Bdellovibrio bacteriovorus: one gene and its partner. The protein of the gene in region 2 interacts with the protein of the main gene of each other region in a pairwise test. Links are inferred from orthologs where the notes say so. Each region holds a gene or a part of one and is shown on either strand. Other genes may lie near its edges.

The links. Proteins that work in one complex are often made in the same cells at the same time.
Region 1: the proteins of dnaX (region 2) and dnaE interact in binary tests that used the Escherichia coli proteins (3 or more experiments, as listed by UniProt). The link is inferred for Bdellovibrio bacteriovorus from one-to-one orthologs.

What each region holds. Positions count from the first base shown.
Region 1 is NZ_LUKE01000003.1:261,309-265,438, reverse strand. The notes cover bases 71-4,130. They hold dnaE (DNA polymerase III subunit alpha), read right to left. Parts: upstream 3,811-4,130; coding sequence 271-3,810; downstream 71-270. Other genes in these bases: AZI86_RS13675 (hypothetical protein), read right to left, coding at 3,869-4,130; AZI86_RS13685 (hypothetical protein), read right to left, coding at 71-268. Outside these bases: more of AZI86_RS13685, read right to left, coding at 1-70. UniProt on the Escherichia coli protein: DNA polymerase III is a complex, multichain enzyme responsible for most of the replicative synthesis in bacteria. This DNA polymerase also exhibits 3' to 5' exonuclease activity. The alpha chain is the DNA polymerase catalytic subunit.
Region 2 is NZ_LUKE01000001.1:1,147,006-1,150,001, reverse strand. The notes cover bases 15-2,940. They hold dnaX (DNA polymerase III subunit gamma/tau), read right to left. Parts: upstream 2,415-2,940; coding sequence 615-2,414; downstream 15-614. Other genes in these bases: AZI86_RS05605 (hypothetical protein), read left to right, coding at 2,727-2,940; AZI86_RS05620 (YbaB/EbfC family nucleoid-associated protein), read right to left, coding at 290-613; recR (recombination mediator RecR), read right to left, coding at 15-286. Also shown: more of recR, read right to left, coding at 1-14; more of AZI86_RS05605, read left to right, coding at 2,941-2,996. UniProt on the Escherichia coli protein: Part of the beta sliding clamp loading complex, which hydrolyzes ATP to load the beta clamp onto primed DNA to form the DNA replication pre-initiation complex.

The DNA.
Region 1 (4,130 bases), on a different replicon or contig from region 2:
TTGAGTACGGAATATAGCGCGCTGAATTTTTAAAAATTTTAGAATTAATCAAAGAACGATTGCGATTATATCTTTCATCGCCAATCAGTTCTTTCACGATGTCTTCAGAAATTTTCTGCGAAGCTTGCTCTTGAATATCACGACGTGCTTCTTGAGGATTGGTTTCTTTCGAAGTTCCTGAAAAAGTGCGATCAATCAATTCACCTTGTTGAGCTGGGGCCATTGAAAAAAACAAAAGCCCCGTAATGAGTACTACTAACGCGCGCATCCTTAGCTCCTTAACTCAATAAAGTCCGTGCGTCCGAAAACGGCATGAATCCCCTCAAAAAACTCATTGCTCACGGCAATGCCTGACACATCGGGAGTGTCTAAAAGAATCTTGCGATTCACCTCGGGCATGGTGATTTCAAAATTCACCGAAGTCGCCCCCGGATAATCCCTCATCAACGAATGCAAACGAGGGTAATCCAAAGGATCCACCTTATCTAAATGTAACACCAGACTCTTGGTCTTTTTAAGCAGATCTTCTAATGGCGAAACAGTGTCGACCATGATCTTGGCCACACCCTCTTCAACCTCTAAAGAACCGCCAATCAAGACCGGCCTTTCGTCACGCAATTGCATTTCAAATCGCGCGTAAGAGTCGGGGAAAATCACCAACTCACAAGCTCCGGTAAGATCTTCGATCTTACTAAATGCCATGCGCGTCCCTTTTTTGGTAATCAACTCACGCATTTCAGTAATAAGCCCCGCCACCACGACGCGTTTTTTTCCCGCGTCACGATTCTTCCAGTCTTTTTTGGCCGCTTTTAAAGCTTCCGCTTCCGGCGAACCCGGAGGTGGCATTTGCGCGGGCAAATCAATCACCTTGCACGTCGTCCATAGCTCTGAAAGAGTATCAAAACCTTTCAGTGGATGATCACTTAAGTAAAAACCTAAAACTTCTTTTTCATAAGACAAAGAAGCCGTGCGTGTCCACGCTTTGCATTCCTCAAGCTTCACCACTGTTTCCGTGGAAGGACCTAAATCAAACAATGACGCCTGACCCAGTTCTTTATCTTTTTGTAAACCTTGTGCGCGATCTAGGTATTTTTGATAACCATTGATCAACTGGGCGCGATGCCCACCGAAACCATCAAAAGCACCGGCCTTGATTAAGCACTCAATCACCTTTTTATTCACACGGCGAAGATCGATATTGTTAAAGAAATCATCTAACGAATGAAACTTTTTATCCGGCATAGTTTCGCGAGCTTCAATGATGGCTTGAACCGCCCCTTCACCAACGCCTTTGATTGCGCCTAGACCGAAATAAATATCTTCACCACGGACATCAAACAGATAATCCGAATAATTTACATGCGGTGACTTCACCAAGATACCACGCTTTGCCGCGTCTTTAGAGTACTTAACGATTTTATCGGTATCGGAAAGCTCGGTCGATAAAAGGGCTGCGAAAAACTCGGCAGCATAATGGCACTTCAAATAAGCCGTTTGCAGCGTGACCACTGAATAAGCAGCGGCATGGGATTTATTGAAACCGTAATCGGCAAACTTATACATCAGATCAAATAAATCTGATGATCTTTGCTTATCATGACCGCGCTCAATGGCCCCTTGCATGAAGCGCTCGCGGTGCTTATCCATTTCCTCTTTGATCTTTTTACCCATCGCACGACGAAGCATGTCGGCTTCACCCAGAGAGTATCCGGCAATGCGCGAGGCAATACCCATGACTTGCTCTTGATAGACCATGATCCCGTAGGTCTCTGACAAAACCTCGCGTGTGTCTTCAAGCAAGTATTCAACGGGCGCCTTCCCGTGCTTACGATCGGTAAAGTCAGGAATGTTCGCCATCGGACCGGGACGATAAAGAGACGTGATCGCGGTGATATCGGCAAAACTGGAAGGGCGAATCTTACGAGTGGCATCGGTGATACCCTCACCCTCGAACTGGAACACCCCGGCCGTGTCCCCCCGAGACATCATCTCGAAGGTGGCCGTGTCGGTCATCGGGATCTGACTTGCAAGCAAGGTCTTACCGCGATTTTTCTTAATCAGTTTAAGAGCATGATTAATATGTGTGAGCGTCTTTAAACCCAAGAAGTCGAATTTGATCAAACCGATTTTTTCGGCATGCTTCATATCGTACTGAACAACTTGCTCATCCCCCGCCCCACGATAAAGAGGCGCATGACGTACGAGCTGTCCATCGGCGATGATAACCCCCGCGGCATGGATCCCCGCGTGACGAACCATCCCTTCGATACGTAAAGCTAAATCCCACAGTGTAGCGACCGTTGGATTCATCTCCATCATTTCATTCAGACGCGGTTCCATTTCTTGAGCGTCTTTTAAAGTGATGCCTAATTTTTCCGGAATTAATTTGGTAACGGCATCTACTTCCGGAAAGGTCATACCCAAAACACGGCCAACGTCTTTGATCGCCGCGCGAGCTTGAAGTTTACCGTAGGTGATGATTTGCGAAACGGATTCTTGCCCGTATTTTTGCGTCACGTATTGGATGACCTCTTGACGACGATCTTGACAGAAGTCGATATCAAAGTCGGGCATCGAGATACGTTCTGGATTTAAGAAACGCTCAAACAGCAAGAAGTTAGGAAGAGGATCTAAATCCGTAATTCTTAAAACATAAGCAACTAAAGAACCCGCCCCCGAACCACGGCCCGGCCCCACCGGAATGTCGTTTTGCTTTGCCCAATTGATGAAGTCTTGGACGATCAAGAAGTAACCGTTAAAGCCCATGCGATCAATAATGCCTAATTCGTATTTTAATCGCGCTTCGTATTCAGGTTTTTTTTCTTCCGGCACCGCTTCGCCACGAGCTGCGGCTTCGACGAATCTTTCCTCGAGGCCCGCTCTTGATTTACGAGCAATATCTTCCGTCAAGCTGACGCCACCTTCCGTCGGGAAGGTCGGAAGATGGTAAATCGGTTTCCCGGACTCATCTTTGATTTTAAATTTCACATCGCAACGATCGGCAATTTGTAAAGTGTTGCTGATCGCCTCCGGCACGTCGGCAAATAACGACGTCATTTGATCGGCGGATTTAAAATAGAACTCATCTGTTCCTAAACGGAAACGCGATTCATCACTGAGAGTTTTATTCGAACCAATACAGATCAAAACCTCTTGGGCCAATTGATCGTCTTGAGTCATGTAGTGAACATCATTCGACGCCACCACCGGGACGCCCACGATCTTAGAAGCTTCCATCAAGAAAGGATTGATTTGATCCCACTCAGGAACGCCCGTGCGGCACATTTCTAAATACAGACGATCATCAAAGATCTCTTTGAGCTGACGAATTTTCGCCAGGGCCGCATCCGGTCCTTCACGCAAGAAGCTTTCTGCCACTTCGCCGCGCAAGCCGCCCGTAAGGCAGATTAAGTTTTGATTGTATTCTTTGATGACCTCATAGTCGATGCGCGGTTTCCAGTAAAAACCTTCTTGGTAACCAATCGTTGAAAGCTTACAGAGATTTTTATAACCATCCGTATTTTGCGCTAAGAAAACCAAACGACGTGGACCCGTTTGCACAGCATCGCGATCTTGTTTTTTTTCATGACGAGAACCCGGAGCAATATACGCATCTAAACCCAAAATCGGTTTTACGTTATTGTCCTTGCAGGCAAAATAAAACTCGACCGCGGCGAACATGTTTCCATTGTCAGTCAAAGCAACTGCTGGCATCTGCATAGCAGCGGCTTTTTTGGCAATGCCTTTAACTCGGCAAGCGGCTTCTAAAAGAGAGTATTCAGAGTGAACGTGTAAGTGCGCAAAAGACATGACATAACAGTATCTTAGACCCCGATTTTGTTCAATAAAACGGGGCTTTAATCTTCAGCTATCGTTGCGCGTTAATTGAGACCCCAATAGGCAAAGAGGCCTTGCTCAAATCCAATTGGTCGTTCTTCACGGGAATAATTAAGGTTTTATCACCTTCACCCGCGTTGAGGACGATTTTTAACTGGACTCCTTGGACTTCCGCCGGATTATTCGACCCATCAATATTCCATAAAGTGGCCTCGCGATCGCGAAGCTCGATCTTATCACTGTTGGGTGCCGCAGGATCGGCCTCCAGCTTTACTTCCATCACGCTGATTCCG
Region 2 (2,996 bases):
ATTCAATTCTCATAATGTCGGCAGGTTCTTCGACCACGCAGATCGATTCGTCGCTGCGATGAATATCATCACAATAACGGCAAAGCTCTGTATCGGTGTAATTAAAGCATTGAGGACAATCGTGAACTTCGGCTTTCACTCGTAAAAGAGCTTCGCTCAAACGTTCCGGATACTGATTTTCTGCTCTTAAAATAAAATACGCCAAGCGCTGAGCCGTCTTAGGCCCGATCCCGGGAAGACGACTGAGCTCGTGGGTTAGTTTTTCTAAAGCAGATATATGAAGCATTAATTAAAACATTCCTGGAATGTTTAATCCGCCAGTGATTTTTTCCATCTCTTTAGCGGAAGTGTCTTTAGCGGTTTTCATCGCTTCGTTCACAGCTGTAACGATCAAATCTTGAAGCATTTCAACGTCGCCAGATTTCATAACTTCAGGATCCACAGTCAAAGAAAGGATTTTGTGATCACCGTTAACTTTTACTTTAACTGCGCCGCCACCAGAAGCTGCTTCGTATTCTTTCGTCGCAAGTTCTTCTTGGGTCTTTTTCATTTTCATTTGCATTTGATTGGCTTGTTTCATCAACTGAGCCATTCCGCCAGGCATACCCTTCATGTTATCTCCCTGCGCCGTTGCGCTTAATTTCTACGATGGATTTGATATTGCCCTTAAAGACATCTTGGGCGGCTTTCACCATCGGATTTTCGACAATCTTAGTGCGAAGTTCATCTTCGGCTTGTTGCACTTTTTTTTGTTGCAAAGCTTGGGCTGATTCTCCGACCTGATCGCGACTCATCAATACTTCAAAAGAATACCCAGCACCCCAGTAGGAATCAATAAATCCCTGCAACTTTTTACGCACCTGAGTGTCGGCCATTTGTTCTTTCAAAAAGGCCAATTTAGCCGGAACGCCCAGGCTTAAAAGCTTGCCTTCTTCTTTCACGAACAAAAGGTTTTCCACTTTAGCCGCAAAGAGTGCGTCATCCTGGCGCAAAAGCTCCACGAAGTTGACCCATTTTTCAGAAGAAGTTGAGCCGGTTGCTAATTTGGGGGGAGCGGGCGTCTCGGCCACAGGCGAAGGTGTCGCCGGAGCTGCGGGCTTGTCCGCGGGGGCATTTGTGGGGGAAGAAGCTTTGGCATGAGCAGCTTTATTTTCTAAAACCGCCTTCATTTTGTCTAAACCACGAGGAACTTCAGGCACCTTCTGAGATTCTTCTAAACGAGCATGACCTTTGGTGACTGGATTTACCGGCGGAATGTAAGGCCGGGCCCCACCTGCGCTGTGAGAGGTTACGCCACTTAAAAGACTTTTTAGGTCCACTAACTTAGGTGCAGAGGCCATACGTAATAAGGTGACTTCTAAAACAATGCGAGGATCTTGCGCGCGCGGAATATCGTTGCCACCCTTAAGAGCCATGTCGAAAAGCATGTGGATATCTTCTTCAGAAAGGCGCGCCGCCATTTCTTTTAAAGCTTGAAGCTCAGAATCCGGCATTTCTAAAATATCCACCGCTTGAGTTTCAGAAACTTTCACCAGCAAAAGACTGCGAATAGATTCTAACAAGTCTTGCGAAAACAAATGCGGCTCAAATCCTGCGGTGGCGATTTTTTCAATCACCTTCATGATGCTTTGAGTGCTGCGATCTACGAGCGCATTTAAAGTTTCAAACAGCAAGGCGCGATCCGTAAGACCTAAGATTTCAACGACACTAGCACGAGTCAAAGGACCATTAGCAAATGTGATGACTTGATCTAATAAGCTTTGTGAATCGCGCATGGATCCGTCACCTTGACGGGCAATAATCCAAAGCGCTTCTTCTTCAGCCGGAACACCTTCGCGCTCGGCGATCACTCGTAAGTGCTCTGTGATCTGACGAGTACTGATGCGACGGAAATCAAAGCGTTGGCAACGAGACAAAATCGTCTGAGGAATCTTATGAACCTCAGTTGTCGCCATAATGAAAATCACGTGGGACGGTGGCTCTTCCAAGGTTTTCAAAAGTGCATTAAATGCACTTGTAGAAAGCATGTGAACTTCGTCGATGATATAGATTTTGTATTTACCGGTTGCTGGCATAAACGCCACGGTGTCGCGAAGTTCACGAATGGCATCAACACCATTGTTGGAGGCTCCGTCGATTTCCATAACGTCAACACTAGTGCCGGCCGCAATTTCTTGGCACGAAGTACACTCGTTACAAGGAGTGAAGTTTACGGCATTGGGGCAACGCAAAGCTTTGGCTAAAATACGCGCTGAAGAAGTTTTTCCGGTTCCGCGAGGACCTGTGAAAAGCAAAGCGTGTGGCAAGCGACCATTTTTTAAGGCATTGTTCAGTGTTTGGGTAATATGGTTTTGTCCGACAACGTCGGTGAAGGATTGGGGACGCCATTTTCGTGCAATCACCTGATAAGACAAAGTAACCCCTCAAAAAACCACATAAAAAGAGAAAAAAGTGGCCGAGCACCCCATATCACATAGACTCTCGAGTACCGTTGCTTCCTTCCGGACCTAGCGGGATTCGTCAAGGGTGCTATTGTATGGGACCCGGCCAAGCGCAGGTCTATCGCACCCCCTCTGAGATTACATTAGATAACTCACTGCATATATTCCATGGCTACCATTTTGACAGTGAAGAAAAACAGCCTGTATTCGCAATGGCTTGTCTTAGACAAAATCGCCTTTTTCCCTCTATTGACGCTCATGACAAGGTGCTCTAAAAACCCCTTTATGAATCATTTAGTTAAACTTAAATTCGTATTCCTTATGGTGATCTTTTTGGCCTCGGGTGCGGCTTTCGCCCAAAAATCCAAAATCACTCAAGACAGTCTCCGTCGCCAAGCTTTACAAGCATCCGCGAAAGAATGGTTTGAAAGAAACTATCTTCCACGCGTAGCAAATGTCTTAAACCCTATTGAAAGTTACAGTGTGTCCGTCACGGAACAAGCCAATGTTTTACCTCCCGATCTTGGGGGGCCTTTGAACTATGTCCAAGTGATT